DNA from 3 places in the Williamsia sp. z71 genome. Region 1 is predicted to be linked to each of the others. Evidence: predicted binding sites of a transcription regulator. Region 1 holds the regulator's gene; each other region holds the start of a gene.
The links. The regulator LexA, encoded in region 1, represses DNA repair genes until DNA is damaged. The targets are predictions, from matches to a motif close to CGAACANNTGTTCG.
Positions count from the first base shown of each region.

Region 1 (5,120 bases):
GGAACTGCAGGAGCGCCTCGGCGGCAAGGCCCGCGCGGCACTCGAGAAAGAGGCCGCGACAGCGCCGGCGCCGGTGGCAACGACCTGGACCGACAAGACGTTCGGGACCATCCCTCGTTCGGTGCGCAATACCGTTGCCGGACAGGAGATCACGAGTTATCCGGCACTGGTGCCACGGAAAGGCGGTTTCACCGTCGCACCCATGTCGACCGAGTCCGAGCAGCGCAGCGCGATGTACAACGCCCTGATCGGGCTACTGATCAATGATGTGCCCGGGCTGCGCCCGAATGCGACGTCGGCGCTCGGCACCGCGCAGCGGTTGGCGCTGAGCCAGAGCCCGTACCCGACCGGGGAGGCGCTGCTCGCCGACTGCGTGCGCGCTGCGGTGATCGACCTGGTCCCCCCGCAGCCGCAGGTCTGGAACGCTGCCGACTACGCCGCACTGAAAAGCCATGTCACGGGGCAGGTCACGAGCCGCGCCACGACCAAACTGCGTCAGGCCGCGGCTATCCTGAGCCGGGTGGCCCCGTTGCGCACCGCCATCGCGGCCACCACGGTCTCCGACGCAGCCGACGACGTGCGGGATCAACTCGCGGAGCTTGTTTTCGATGGGTTCATCTCGGCCACCGGTGCCGAACATCTCGCCGAGATCCCGCGCTACCTCGATGCTGCGCTGGCCCGGCTGGAACAGCTACCCGCCTCGGCTGCACGGGATTCCGCGTCGATGGCAGCCATCGACCGCGTGGTGGCCGCGTGGACCGACCACCTGCGGACGATTCCACCGGAACGTCGCGATGCGGTCAGCGAGGCGGCGGGCTGGATAGTGGAGGAATTACGAGTCGGACTGTTCGCTCAACAGCTCCGAACCGCATACCCGATTTCAGAAAAGCGTGCCATCAAGGCGATCCGCGACCTGCGTTAGGCCGCGGGGTGTCGTCAGGACTTGCTCGACCTGAGGTCGTCGATTTCTTTCTGGAAATCGTCCACCGAGTCGAATGACCGGTAGACCGAGGCGAATCGAAGGTAGGCGACCTCGTCGAGTTCCCGGAGCGGGCCGAGGATGGCCAGACCTACCTCGTTGGCGGGGACTTCCGCCGAACCCGATGCCCGCACGGCTTCTTCCACCTGCTGCGCGAGATGCTGCAACTTGTCGTCATCCACCGAACGGCCCTGGCAGGCGCGGCGGACGCCGCGCATGACCTTCTCGCGGCTGAAGGGTTCGGTGACGCCGGTCCGCTTGACCACCGAGAGCACCGCGGTCTCGACCGTGGTGAAGCGGCGTGCACACTGCGAACAGGCACGGCGACGACGGATGGCCTGCCCCTCGTCCGCCACTCGCGAATCGACTACGCGGGTGTCCTCGTTCTTGCAAAACGGGCAATGCATGCACGATCCCTCGACAGTCGACGGCCTGGGCGGATTGACCAGACACTCTGCCTTCGAGGATACCGTCCGTGATCGCGGCCCCTCCACCGTCTACCTCGCGTAGACCGGGGTGACCAATGCCTGACCCACCGACAGTGCCGAGTTGTTCATTGCATTGAGCTCCATGATCTTCGCGACCACGGTCTCGGTCGGCATCTCGGGGGCGATACGTGATGCGATGGCGCCCAACGACTCCCCCGACTGGACGCGGACGACCTCGGTGCCCAGCCGGGCCGGATCGCTCGACTGCTGTATGACTCCGCCGAAGAACGTCATGAAGGCGACCACCAGCATCAGCCCCACGCCGGTGACCGCCGCGCCCGCCCAGGCGCGCCTACGGACGAAAACCATCTCACGTTCGGTCGGTATCCGCTGCTCGGAGTTACGCGATGCGGCACAGGAGACGGCCACGCGGCGCTGCGCGGACAGTCGGCGACCGGCGGGGCGGGTCGTGTCCGAGGGCCGTACCGGGCGCGTGGTGCGCGTGGCGGTATCGCTCTCGGGGTGGTGAACAGGCCGAGCTGTGGCCGGCCGGGTGATGGTGGTGGCTGCAGTCATGGGTTCAGTCCTCGGTCATCGGTTCAATCCCTATTCGATCACTCGTTCGATTGAAAGAGTGTTCGATTTGTATCACGGGCCTCCGACAAAGCGCCACGCCTTCTCGAACAAATGTTTGAGACTTGTGACCATTTGCACTATCTTTGTCCCATGGACCCCGCCCGACACCGCATGAACTGGAGGACCTGATGGCCGATACAACCCAGCCCCCGACACCGGCGGACGGGGCCGCGACCACTGTGGTCGCCACCGAACCACTCGCCGAGGGCTCACTGACCCCTCGCCAGAAAGCAGTTCTCGAGGTCATCCGTACCTCGGTCCGCCAACGCGGCTACCCGCCGAGCATCCGGGAGATCGGCGACGCGGTGGGCCTGACCTCGACGTCTTCGGTCGCCCACCAGCTCCGCACCCTCGAACGCAAGGGTTTCCTGCAGCGCGAGAACAACCGGCCCCGCGCGGTGAACATCCAGGACACCGACCTCAACCCGGCCACCGCGGCCGGTCAGGTCCAGACACCGGACGAATCCATGCCCACGCCGACGTTCGTCCCGGTGCTCGGCCGGATCGCCGCCGGCGGGCCGATCCTGGCCGAAGAAGCCGTCGAAGACGTCTTCCCTCTCCCCAAGGAGCTGGTCGGCGAGGGTTCGCTGTTCCTGCTCAAGGTCGTCGGCGAATCGATGATCGACGCCGCCATCTGCGACGGCGACTGGGTGGTCGTACGCCAGCAGAATGTGGCCGACAACGGCGACATCGTCGCCGCGATGATCGACGGTGACGCCACGATCAAGACGTTCAAACGGACCAAGGACGCGGTGTGGCTGATGCCCCACAACCCGGTGTTCGATCCGATCCCGGGCAACGACGCCGTCATCCTGGGCAAGGTCGTCACCGTGATGCGCCGACTCTGACCTGCCGGTCGTAGGCAGATCATCCCCAGACAGTACAAAAGGCGGGGTGTACCGGAACCTTCCGGTACACCCCGCCTTTCGCGTTCGAGGCGGTGAGCGATCAGATCCTGGGGTCAGACCCCGAGGCTGCGGCCGATCACTTCCTTCATGATCTCGGTCGTTCCGCCGTAGATGGTCTGCACGCGAGAATCGAGGAACGCCTTGGCGACCGAGTATTCACGCATGTAGCCGTACCCACCGTGCAGCTGCAGGCACCGGTCGACCAGGTGCACCTGGTTCTCGGTCGCGTAGTACTTGGCCATCGCGGCGTCGGGGACGGTCAGTTTCTTCTCGTTGAGCAGACCGATGCAGTGATCGACGAAGACGCGGGTCGTCGTGGTCGAGGTGGACAGCTCGGCCAGCAGGAACCGGGTGTTCTGAAAGTTGCCGATCGAACGCCCGAAAGCCTTGCGGTCCTTGGCGTACTGGATGGTGGTCTCCAGCACCTGCTCCATCGCGGCAGCAGCGACCACCGCAATCGACAGCCGTTCGCGCGGCAGGTTCTGCATAAGGTAGATGAAGCCGAGACCCTCTTCACCGAGCAGGTTCTCGGCGGGCACTCGGACGTTGTCGAAGCTCAGCTCGGCGGTGTCCTGTGCCTTCATGCCGACCTTGTCGAGGTTGCGGCCGCGTTCGAAGCCTTCCATACCGCGTTCGACGACCAGCAGGCTGAAGCCTTTCGCGCCGGCCTCCGGGTCGGTACGTGCGACCACGATCACCAGGTCGGCGTTTATGCCGTTGGTGATGAAGGTCTTCGATCCGTTGAGCACCCAGTGGTCGCCGTCTTTCTTGGCGGTGGTCTTGATGCCCTGCAGGTCTGAACCGGTTCCGGGCTCGGTCATCGCGATGGCGGTGATGAGTTCACCGGAGGTGAACCCGGGAAGCCAGCGCGCCTTCTGCTCGTCGGTCGTCAGCTCCAGCAGGTACGGCGCGATGACGTCGTTGTGCAGGGTGAATCCCAGACCGCTGTATCCACCGCGGGCGGATTCCTCGGAGACGATGGCCTGATAGCGGAAGTCGTCGACTCCGCCGCCGCCGAACTCCTCGGGTGCATCCACGGCGAGGAAGCCGTTCTTACCTGCTTCGATCCACACATCGCGATCGACGATGTTCTGCTCTTCCCACCGGGCGTGGTGCGGCGCCACGTGCTGCTCGAGGAAGCTGCGGTACGAATCGCGGTAGAGGAGGTGTTCAGGCTCGAAAAGCGTACGTTCCATCAAGGTCTCCATAACGAGGTGTCAAAACGTGCAGGTTCCAACAACTGTAACTGGATTCTACATTTACCCCAAGAGGCTCGACGGTCCCGATTTCAGGAACAGCCTGATTCAGAACAGATCGGAGGCCGCGAACTCGGCCAGTGCACTGGCCAGCGCCGAGGGAACACTCGCGACGATCTCGGTGCCATCGGGCCCGTGTTCTTCCCTTGAGACATCGCCTTCGGCGTGGATCCGCGAGACCAGGTCACCCCGGGAATAGGGCACGCGGACGGTGACATGGACGTCGTGCCGCGACACCAGCTCGCGCACTCGCTCGAGGAGCTGCGGGATGCCTTCTCCGGTGGCCGCCGAGATGAAGACCGCATCAGGGAACAGACCCCGCAGCTGAGTCAGGACCGTCGGGTCGGCCACGTCGATCTTGTTCACCACGAGAAGCTCCGGCGGTGCGGTCGCCTTCTCGTCCTGGATCACCTGATCGATGACCTTGCGCACCGCACTGATCTGGTCGGTGGGTATCGGGTCCGAACCATCGACGATGTGCAGCAGCAGATCTGCGTCCGTGACCTCCTCCAGCGTCGAGCGAAACGCCTCGACGAGCTGGGTGGGCAGGTGTCGGACGAAGCCGACGGTGTCGGTCACCACGATCTCGCGTCCGTCGTCGAGGGACATCCGCCGGGTTGTCGGGTCGAGGGTGGCGAACAGGGCGTTCTGCACCAGCACACCTGACCCGGTCATCGCGTTGATCAGACTGGACTTGCCCGCGTTTGTGTAGCCGACGATCGTCACCGATGCGACAGCCGACTCTTTCCGCTTGGTGCGCTTGGTGTTTCGCGATGTCTTCATCTCGCGGATCTCGCGGCGCAACTTCGCCATCCGCTCGCGGATGCGCCGGCGATCGGTCTCGATCTTCGTCTCACCGGGTCCACGAAGACCCACGCCGCCGTTGCTGCCCGCACGGCCACCGGCCTGGCGG
Region 1 is NZ_JCANWX010000005.1:191,199-196,318, forward strand. Features, by position in the region: gene hrpA (ATP-dependent RNA helicase HrpA) at 1-922, shown strand, start outside; gene nrdR (transcriptional regulator NrdR) at 937-1,386, opposite strand; gene AC51GR_RS13930 (LysM peptidoglycan-binding domain-containing protein) at 1,477-1,983, opposite strand; gene lexA (transcriptional repressor LexA) at 2,172-2,891, shown strand; gene AC51GR_RS13940 (acyl-CoA dehydrogenase family protein) at 3,005-4,147, opposite strand; gene hflX (GTPase HflX) at 4,256-5,120, opposite strand, start outside.

Region 2 (5,120 bases), on a different contig from region 1:
ACCGAGCAGACCACGTTGACCATGCCGGTTTCGTCCTCGAGGTTCACAAAGGTCACCCCGGAGGCGGTCGCCGGCCGTTGGCGGTGTGTCACCGCTCCCCCGACCAGCACCCGGGAACCATCGGGCACCGACAACAGGTCCGCCGCCGCGACCACGCCGAGCTCGGTGAGCTGGGGCCGGATGAACTCGGTGGGATAACTGCCCGGGCTGACCCCGGTGGCCCACACATCCGAGGCGGCCATCTCCACGTCACTCATCCCCGGCAACGCGGGTGATCCGTTGACCTCGTGCAACGCCAGCCGGTCGGACTTCTCCGCAGCGGCCGCCCCGGCATCCCACAATGCCTGACGACGACTGGTCCCGAAACACTCCAGCGCGCCCGCGGTGGCCAGCGACTCCAGCTGTCGGGTGCTCACCTCACAGCGCCGCGACAGGTCCGCGGCTCCGGTGAACGGTCCCCCGGCGTCCCGCTGCGCCACGATCTTCTCGGCCAATTCGATGCCGATGTTGCGCACCGCTCCCAGTCCGAGCCGGACATCGAGACCACCGTTCTCCAGATCCGCATGGGGCTTCGAGACGTTGATGTCCGGTCCGTGCACCTTGACCCCGTGCCTGCGGGCATCGGCAACCAGTGACTGTGGCGAGTAGAAACCCATCGGCTGCGCCTTGAGCAGTGCCGCGCAGAACGCTGCCGGGTGATGCAGTTTGAGCCAGGACGAATAGAAGACCAGGGAGGCGAAACTCTGCGAATGGCTCTCGGGGAAACCGAAATTGGCAAAGGCAGCCATCTTCTCGAAGATCCGGTCGGCCACCTCCCCGGTGATCCCGTGCAGGTCTTCCATGCCCTGATAGAACCGGCTGCGCAGTCGGTCCATCTTCTCCGGTGATCGTTTCGAGCCCATCGCCCGCCGCAGCTGATCTGCCTCGGCGGCACTGAAACCGGCGACATCGACCGCCAGTTGCATGAGTTGTTCCTGGAACAGCGGCACCCCCAGTGTCCTTTTGAGTGCCTGCTCCATCGAGGGATGCTCACAGGTCGGCTCTTCCAGGCCATTGCGGCGACGGATGTAGGGATGCACCGATCCACCCTGGATCGGACCCGGCCGGATCAGTGCCACCTCGACCACGAGGTCGTAGAACTTGCGGGGTTTGAGCCGCGGCAGGGTGGCCATCTGTGCCCGCGACTCCACTTGGAACACACCGACGGTGTCGGCGCGACAGAGCATGTCGTACACCGCCTTTTCGGTGAGATCGATCTTCGCCAGGTCGACACCGATGTCGCGGTGCTCGGCCAGGAAATCGATGGAGTAGTGGATGGCCGAGAGCATGCCGAGGCCCAGCATGTCGAACTTCACCAGACCGATTGCGGCACAGTCGTCTTTGTCCCACTGCAGCACACTGCGTCCGGGCATCCGCGCCCATTCCGTGGGACACACATCGGCGATCGGCCGGTCGCAGATGACCATGCCACCGGAGTGGATGCCCAGATGCCGTGGCATGCCGTTGATCTGCCCGGCCAGATCGAGGACGTCGTCGGGGATGTCGGTCTCGTCGGGCGACGCGGACCCGTATCGGTGCACCTGCTTGCTCCAGGCATCCTGCTGACCCACCGAGTATCCGAGGGCCCGGGCCATGTCGCGCACCGACGACTTACCGCGGTAGGTGATCACATTCGCGACCTGGGCCGCGTTCTGCCGGCCGTAGCGCCGGTAGACGTACTGGATGGCCTCTTCGCGCCGATCCGATTCGATGTCGACATCGATGTCCGGCGGGCCGTCCCGGGCCGGCGACAGGAACCGCTCGAACAGCAACCCGTTGCTCACCGCATCCACCGCGGTGATCCCCAGGGCATAACAGACCGCGGAGTTCGCCGCGCTGCCCCGACCCTGGCACAGGATGTCGTTGGTGCGACAGAACGAGACGATGTCGTGCACCACCAGGAAGTAACCCGGGAAGCCCAGTGAATCAATCACATTCAGCTCGTGTTCGATCTGCTGGTATGCCTTTGGATGCTGTTGCGGGGTGCCGTATCGCTCCAGGGCCCCCCGTGCGGTGAGCTCCCGCAGCCACGAACTCTCCGTATGCCCTTGCGGCACATCAAAAGGCGGCAGCTGCGGTGCGATCAGGTGCAGCCCGAACGCCAGGTCTTTGGCCAACATGACAGCGTTGTCGAGGGATTCCGGATGCGCCGCAAGCAACCGGGCCATCTCGTCCCCGCTGCGCAGATGCGCGCCACCGAGCGGACCGAGCCACCCGTCCATCTCGTCAAGACTGCGCCGTGCCCGCACCGCGGCCATCGCCATCGCCAGCCGCCGACGGTGTGGTGCGGCGAAGTGCGCGCCCGTGGTCGCCACCGTCTGCACCCGATTCCGGTGGGCGATCCGCGCGAGGGCGGCATTGCGCTCGTCGTCTTCGGGAATGCCGTGGGCGGTCAGTTCCATCACCACGTTGTCGCGGCCGAACTTCTCCACCAGATCACGCAGCGCCTTCTCGGCAGCCGACGGACCCCCGGATTCCAGCGCACGGCGCACGTCCCCTTTGCGGCATCCACTCAGGATCAGCCAATGCCCTTGCGCGGCCTGCGCCAGCGTATCGATGTCGAAGCGCAGCAACCCCTTCTCCCCGGCCGCCATGTGGCCGTCGGCCAATTGACGGGAGAGGCGGCGGTACCCCTCCTGCCCCCGGGCCAGGACGAGCAGGTGAGAACCACTCGGGTCGGCGATCCCGGTCCGCGATGAGTCGTGCTCCAAGGACAACTCGGACCCGAAGATGGTGGGCAGATCCCACTCCCGGGCAGCCTCGGCAAACCGCACCACCCCGTAGAAGCCGTTGTGATCGGTGATCGCCAGCGCCTCGAGCCCCAGCCGGTAGGCCTCTTCCGCCATCTCCTCCGGGCTACTCGCACCGTCGAGAAAGCTATAGGAGGTATGGGCATGCAATTCAGCGTAGGCAGTGGCAGAGACCCCCCTGCTCAGCGCTCCGGCCGCATAGGGTTCGCGCTTGCGCGACCACGCCGGACTATCACTGCCGTCACCGGCAAAGGTCTCACCGGACCGGCCGCCGTCAGACGGTCGACCGGACAGTACGCGCTCCATCTCCGACCAGGTCGGAGGGCCATTGTGCCAGCCCATAACCCATCGTATCGAACATATTTTCGAATGACAAGTTGTGCTGAACCGCCCGCCCCACAGTCGAGAGCGCTGAACTACCTCCGTGCCGTGACGTCGTCTCTGGCATTGTTGCCTCCCATGACGGAACGCATCGCAGCTCGCCCGGCCGAACCCGACCGGGGTGGTCGGATACTGGCCGCGACATCGGTCATCGACACGCCGTTCCTGGCGGTCGACGAGCAGGTGCTCGACGCGAACATCGCCCGCATGGCCGCCTTCGCGGCCACCGCCGGACTCCGGTTGCGGCCCCACGCCAAAACGCACAAGTCCCCGATCCTGGGGCGACGCCAATTGGATGGCGGCGCAACAGGCTTGACGGTTGCCACCATTGCCGAAGCAGAATCCTTTGCCTCCGAAGGATTCTCAGATCTGTTCATCGCCTATCCGCTGTGGCTCACCGAGAACAAGGCCGCGCGACTGCGTGCGGTGATGGAGCGGGCGCGGGTCCTGCTCGCGGTCGATTCGGTTGCCGGCGCGCAGCAACTCGCAGCGCACCTGCCCGGGACTTCTGTACTGATCGAGGTCGATTCGGGACATCACCGCACCGGTGTCGCCCCGGAGCTCGCCGGTGAGGTAGGGGCAGGCGCGGTCGAAGCGGGACTGCAGGTGGTCGGCATCTTCACCTTCCCCGGACACAGTTACCGCCCCGGAGGCCCATCCGACGCCGCCGGGGAAGAATCCCGCGACCTGGCCACCGCGGCCGAATCACTGCGCAGCCGCGCGATCACCCCGGTGATCCGCAGCGGCGGTTCGACGCCGTCGGTCTCCGATGCCGATCCCACCGTCCTGACCGAGATCCGTCCGGGTGTCTACGTGTTCAACGACGCGCAACAGGTCGAACTCGGGATCGCTACCATGGCCGACGTGGCATTGACGGCAATCGGCACCGTGGTGCACAGTAGCGGGACAAAAGCCGTCGTCGATGTCGGGAGCAAAGTCCTCGGAGCAGACCAGCCGACTTGGATCAGCGGCGGTGGCCGGCTTCCCGACGAACCCGAGGCGCGCATCACCGCACTCTCCGAGCATCACGCGACGATCGATTTCTCCCATGCATCGCGAACCCCGGCACCGGGGTCGCGGGTCCGGATCGCCCCCAATCATGTGTGTACCGCCGTCAATCTCGCCGATGCGCTGATCCTGGTCGGCGCGGACGACGCGGTGACCTCCTGGCCCGTCGCCGCTCGGGGGGCCAACACGTGAGACGTCTGGGAACCGCGGCCGTGGCCGCCATGATGTTGGCCGTCGCCGGGTGTGCTTCTGACGAACAGCCCGAGACAACACTGGAATTGACCACCGCCCCCGACATCGAGTTCGAGCAGATCGGCATCGACGAGGTCCGCGATGCGGCAACCGAGCTGGTCAGATCGACCAGCGATCTGGGGATCGACATGATCCACGACGCCCAGTCTGCCGCCGATCAGCCGGCCAATCAGGTGGTCTCCCCGTGGGGTGCCATGGTCACGCTGCAGATGGTGCGGGCCGGCGCCGGCGGCAACACCGCCGCCGAACTCGATACCGTCCTGGGTGTCTCCGATCCCGACGCCGTCGCAGCGTTGATCGGTCAGCTCGATCAGGTCTCGGGTGATCCCGGCAACGTCGATCGGAAGAACCCACCGTCGCCCCCGGTGTTCCATCAGGCCTCGGGGATCTTCATCGACGACTCCCTCGAGGTCGGTGCCGACTATCTCGAAGTGCTCGGACGCAGCTTCGGTACCGGCGTCTACCCGGTCGACTTCTCGGTGCGGCAGACCGAATCGGCACTCAACCAGTGGATCTCGGTCAACACCGGTGGCGAGATAGCCGAGACCCCCACCGAGTACAGCACCGAGACCGTGATCAGTCTGCTGTCGACGGTGTTCCTCGCCGGCGCCTGGCAGCAACCGTTTTCCCCGGAGTCCACCGTTTCCGCGGAGTTCACCACCACCGGCGGTTCGGTGTCCAAGGTCGCCA
Region 2 is NZ_JCANWX010000007.1:252,575-257,694, forward strand. Features, by position in the region: gene AC51GR_RS18480 (error-prone DNA polymerase) at 1-3,131, opposite strand, end outside; gene AC51GR_RS18485 (alanine racemase) at 3,249-4,370, shown strand; gene AC51GR_RS18490 (serpin family protein) at 4,367-5,120, shown strand, end outside.
Region 2: AC51GR_RS18480 (error-prone DNA polymerase) is a predicted target of LexA. The motif match lies at 3,144-3,157, and genes of this name have one in related genera.

Region 3 (5,120 bases), on a different contig from region 1:
TTTTCGCCGGGCCGCCCAGCCTCGTCGGGGGTGCCCGGCGAATCCGGCGGCTGGACGCCGCACTCGAGTTCACGCTGTTTCAGCTGCGCAATTCGACGGATACGCATTGCCTCCCGAGCCTCGCGAAGCGCCTCGTCGGGGTGGTGCGCCCGGTTGACCATGGGCTTTCTTTCCGGATCGATGAATACCGGCGGAATCCACGCACACCGACCCGCATCCGGTCCTTCTGTCAACATGACCGTCTGCCATTGATTGACCCCCGGACCGATCAGCTTGTGATGCTGCGGACATGCCGGTGCCTCGTTGAAGATATCGGTGAACCCACCGAGCACCCATTCCAAAATGTGATGGGCTTCGGCCCACATCGCCGGATTCGAACATCCTGGCGTCGAGCAACCGCGATGAGCAGCGAACATCGCCAGCCGCTGCGACTCGCTCGCCAACCGACGCGCCCGCCCGTAGTACAGGATCTCGTTCGAGTGATTCTTGAAGATCGCCAACGATTTGTCGCTGCGCACAGCGAGTTCCACAGCATCACCGATGGGCAGAATCGTTCCGGTCGACGTATACGCCACACCTGATCCGTACGGCCGCACCGGACTCCGGCTTCCAAGTGGCACAAGTTCGCCCGATCGGGTCCTGCTCGGCTCCAGCACCTCCGGCTCGAGAACCTCCACCGATTCCGATTCCGATTCAGGCTCCGGCTCCGGCTCCGGATGCGACTCGTCCGGTACCTCGGCATCGGCCTCGGCAACACCGTCGTCGCGTTCATCGATGTCGATGACCACACCGGCGCCGTCAGGTGAGGACCGCAGCGATTCGTCGAGCTGATCTTTCGTCATCGAGATGATCACCTGCACCGGCAGACCACGGTGCGATCTGCCGAGCTGACCGGACTCGATCAAATACAGCAGCGCGGCCTTCAACGCATCATGGTTGCGCTGCGCCTGACTGCGAATGTCATTGTCAGCAGCGGCCTGCAGGATGTCTTTGTCCAGGGCCGGGTCGTCCACCGCGCCCGACGGGGACAGCGGGTCACCAGGATTGTTCATCCCTTTCGCGGCCCAGACGGTCAACATCACGTCCAGCAGGGCGCGCGTCACCGGGTCCAGATGGCCGGTGATCTTCGACATCAAGTTCGTGGACTGATTGCCCAGGCTCAGACCGCGATGGCGGGCGCGGTCCGCATCGTCGGTCAACGTACCGTCGGGATCGAGATACTCGACGATCCGCTCACCGATCCGCTCCACTTCTGGCGGGGTGTACCGCTGGCACAACTCCGCCATCGCGGCCTCGGTGTTCTCCCGCCTTTCCGCATCGACCTTCGCGGGGATCTTGGCCATCACGTCCAACACGATCGCCGCATGCTCGAGATCGATCGCTCCGTCCCGCAACGCCGCCGCTGTCTCCGGATACCGCGGTTCGACGATCTCGCCGCTGGGCGTCACCGATGCGGTCAGAGCGTCCATTTGCCTCCAGCCGTTTACGGGCCGCCCCGGGCCGCAACCGCAACAGGTGTTTGAGCATCGCCACCGGCGACCCGAAACCCACCTTCGAAAAAGCCCGCCGCACAGCAACTTCGCGCAATACCGGCAAAGCTGCGGCCTGCAGTCTTCGCGTCGAGGTTTCGATCCGCTGCAGCACCCGCACGCAGTCTTCATCAGACAGCGGCGTCAAATCCGTTGTGGCGATGCGCTCGACAGCCGCCTCGAGCTCGAGCAGGGCAGCATGCGTCGGCATGTCGATTGCGAACTGATCAGACACCCCGGACCCCCCAGCCCCTGTGAACGAACGCGAAAGCGCTTGAAGAGAAGTGTAGCCCCAAAATGCCGAGTAATCAAACGTATGTTCGAACTGATCGAGAGTGTCAATCCTCGTGTCCGCAACAAGCGAGAACCCCTACACCGTTGCGGTGCAGGGGTTCTCGTTCAAATAGTCAGCCAGGTCAGCCGACGACCAACGTCTCGCCATCGTCGCTGGTGGTCACCGGGACAACGTCGCCGTCGGCGATCTTGCCGGCCAGCAAGGCCCGGGCCAGCTGGTCGCCGATCGCCTGCTGCACCAACCGGCGCAGCGGGCGGGCACCGTAGAGCGGATCGAATCCGCGGGTGGCGAGCCACTTCTTGGCGTCCTCCGAGACCTCCAGCTGCAACCGACGCTGTGCCAGGCGCTTGCCCAGCTGGCCGAGCTGGATGTCGACGATCGACACCAGTTGTTCGGCGGTCAGCGAGTCGAACACCACGACGTCGTCGAGTCGGTTGATGAACTCCGGCTTGAACGCCGCCCGGACGGCCGCCATCACCTGGTCCTTGTCGCCACCTGCTCCCAGGTTGGACGTCAGGATCAAGATGGTGTTGCGGAAGTCGACCGTGCGGCCCTGACCATCGGTCAGCCGTCCCTCGTCGAGCACCTGCAGCAGGATGTCGAACACGTCCGGATGTGCCTTCTCGACCTCGTCGAACAGCACCACCGTGTAGGGGCGGCGTCGAACGGCCTCGGTCAACTGGCCACCGGACTCGTAGCCTACGTAGCCGGGAGGAGCACCCACGAGCCTTGCCACACTGTGCTTTTCGCCGTACTCGCTCATGTCGATGCGAACCATGGCGTGTTCGTCGTCGAACAAGAACTCGGCAAGAGCCTTGGCCAACTCGGTTTTACCGACGCCGGTCGGTCCGAGGAACAGGAACGAGCCCAGCGGCCGGTTCGGGTCGGCGACACCGGCGCGAGCACGACGAACCGCGTCGGACACCGCCTCGACGGCCAGCTTCTGGCCGACGACCCGAGATCCGAGTTCGTCTTCCATCCGCAGCAGTTTCGCGGTCTCACCCTCGAGCATGCGGCCGGCCGGGATACCCGTCCAGGCGGAAACCACCTGTGCCACATCGTCAGGGCCGACCTCTTCCTGCAGCATCACGTCGCCGGTCGGGTCTGCACCCGACTTCTCCATGGCGGCAGCGAGTTCCTTTTCCAGGGTCGGGATGGTGCCGTACCGCAGTTCGGCTGCCCGGCCCAGATCCCCATCGCGCTCGGCCCGCTCGGATTCACCGCGCAGGTTTTCGAGGCGTTCCTTGAGGTCGCGGACCGAGTCGATCGCGTTCTTCTCACCCTGCCAGCGCGCGGAGAGCTCGTTGAGCTTCTCTCGCTGGTCGGCCAGCTCCTGACGGAGCTTGTCGAGGCGGATCTTCGACGCGGCGTCGGATTCCTTCTCCAACGCGACCTCTTCGACTTCGAGCCGACGCACGATGCGCTCGACCTCGTCGATTTCGACTGGGCGCGAATCGATTTCCATCCGGAGCCGAGATGCTGCCTCGTCGACCAGGTCGATGGCCTTGTCGGGCAGGAACCGCGACGTGATGTAACGATCACTCAGTGTTGCGGCGGCGACCAGTGCGGAGTCCGTGATCCGGACGCCGTGGTGCACCTCGTACCGTTCCTTGAGTCCACGCAGGATGCCGATGGCGTCTTCAACCGACGGTTCGCCGACGTAGACCTGCTGGAAACGCCGTTCCAGGGCGGCGTCTTTCTCGATGTACTGACGGTATTCGCTGAGTGTGGTGGCACCCACCAGCCGCAGTTCACCGCGGGCGAGCATCGGCTTGATCATGTTGCCGGCGTCCATCGCAGAGTCGCCGGTGGCTCCGGCACCCACGATGGTGTGCAGCTCGTCAATGAACGTGATGACCTGTCCGGCAGAGCCTTTGATCTCTTCCAGGACAGCCTTCAGTCGCTCTTCGAACTCGCCGCGGTACTTGGCACCGGCGACCATCGAACCCATGTCGAGGGACACAACGGTTTTTCCACGCAGACTTTCGGGGACGTCACCGGCGATGATGCGCTGGGCGAGCCCTTCGACGATCGCGGTCTTACCGACACCGGGTTCACCGATCAGGACCGGGTTGTTCTTGGTCCGGCGGCTCAGCACCTGGACGACGCGACGGATCTCTGTGTCGCGGCCGATGACCGGGTCGAGCTTGCCTTCACGAGCGGCAGCGGTCAGGTCGGTGGAGTACTTCTCCAACGCCTGATAGGTGCTCTCCGGGTCGGCGGAGGTCACGCGGGCACTGCCACGGACTGCGACGAACGCATCCTGGAGAGCCTGGGCGGTCGCACCCGCATCGGACAGCAGCTTGGCGACGTCGGAGTCACCCTTCGCCAGCCCGACGACGAGGTGCTCGGTCGAGACGTACTCGTCGTCGAGTTCACCGGCGAGTTGCTGAGCTGCCGAAATGGCCGCGATGCTCTCGCGGCTGAGCTGCGGTGTCGAGCTGGCGCCGGAGGCCTTGGGCATCCGGTCGACGAGCTGTTGTGCCGCGGCGCGGATCTGACCAGGATCAACGCCCACCGCCTTGAGCAGCGGCGCAGAGATCCCATCTGACTGATCCAGCAGCGCCACGAGCATGTGAGCAGGTCGTACGTCAGGGTTCCCGGACGCGGCTGCATCCTGGATCGCGGCCGACAATGCGGCCTGTGTCTTGGTGGTGGGGTTGAAGCTGTCCACGAGTCACCTTCCTTCTAAGGTCATACAAGAACTTACGGGTCGCCTCTGCGCCCGTTCAGAAGGTGTAACGCACCAAGAGTTGAGTCTGTTCCGCTCAACTAAAGATTCCTGCGACCAGCAGTCACTCCGGTTGGGCCTCGATCTCCACCCGGAGGATCCGATCATCACCCGGACGCGGGTCGGTGCCACCCCAGGTCGCCCGATCGGTATTCGACGTCATGAGCCAGAGCGCACCGTCGGGGGCGACCTCGACCGTGCGGATCCGGCCATACTCTCCGACGAGATGGGCGATCGGATCCGCCGTGGCGCGAGGTCCGGCGACTGGGAGCTGCCAGAGCCGTTGGCCTCCGAGCGCGCCGATCCAGAGTGAGCCCTCCGCGTAGGCCATACCGGAAGGGCTGGCTTCGTCCGGGTGGATGGTCGCGATGGGCGGCTCGCCGCTCTCTCCTGCGGTGCCCTCTGTGTCCGGCCACCCGTAATCAAGTCCCGGGAGCAGGACGTTCACCTCGTCCCAAGTCCGGTGACCCAGCTCCGACGCGTAGGCGGTACCGTCCGGCGCGAAGGCAATGCCCTGCACGTTGCGATGACCGCCGGAGAAGATCGGCGTCTGCGCAGGATTGTC
Region 3 is NZ_JCANWX010000001.1:286,867-291,986, reverse strand. Features, by position in the region: gene AC51GR_RS01230 (HNH endonuclease signature motif containing protein) at 1-1,469, opposite strand, end outside; gene clpB (ATP-dependent chaperone ClpB) at 1,946-4,498, opposite strand; gene AC51GR_RS01220 (PQQ-dependent sugar dehydrogenase) at 4,620-5,120, opposite strand, start outside.
Region 3: AC51GR_RS01230 (HNH endonuclease signature motif containing protein) is a predicted target of LexA. The motif match lies at 1,509-1,522, and genes of this name have one in related genera.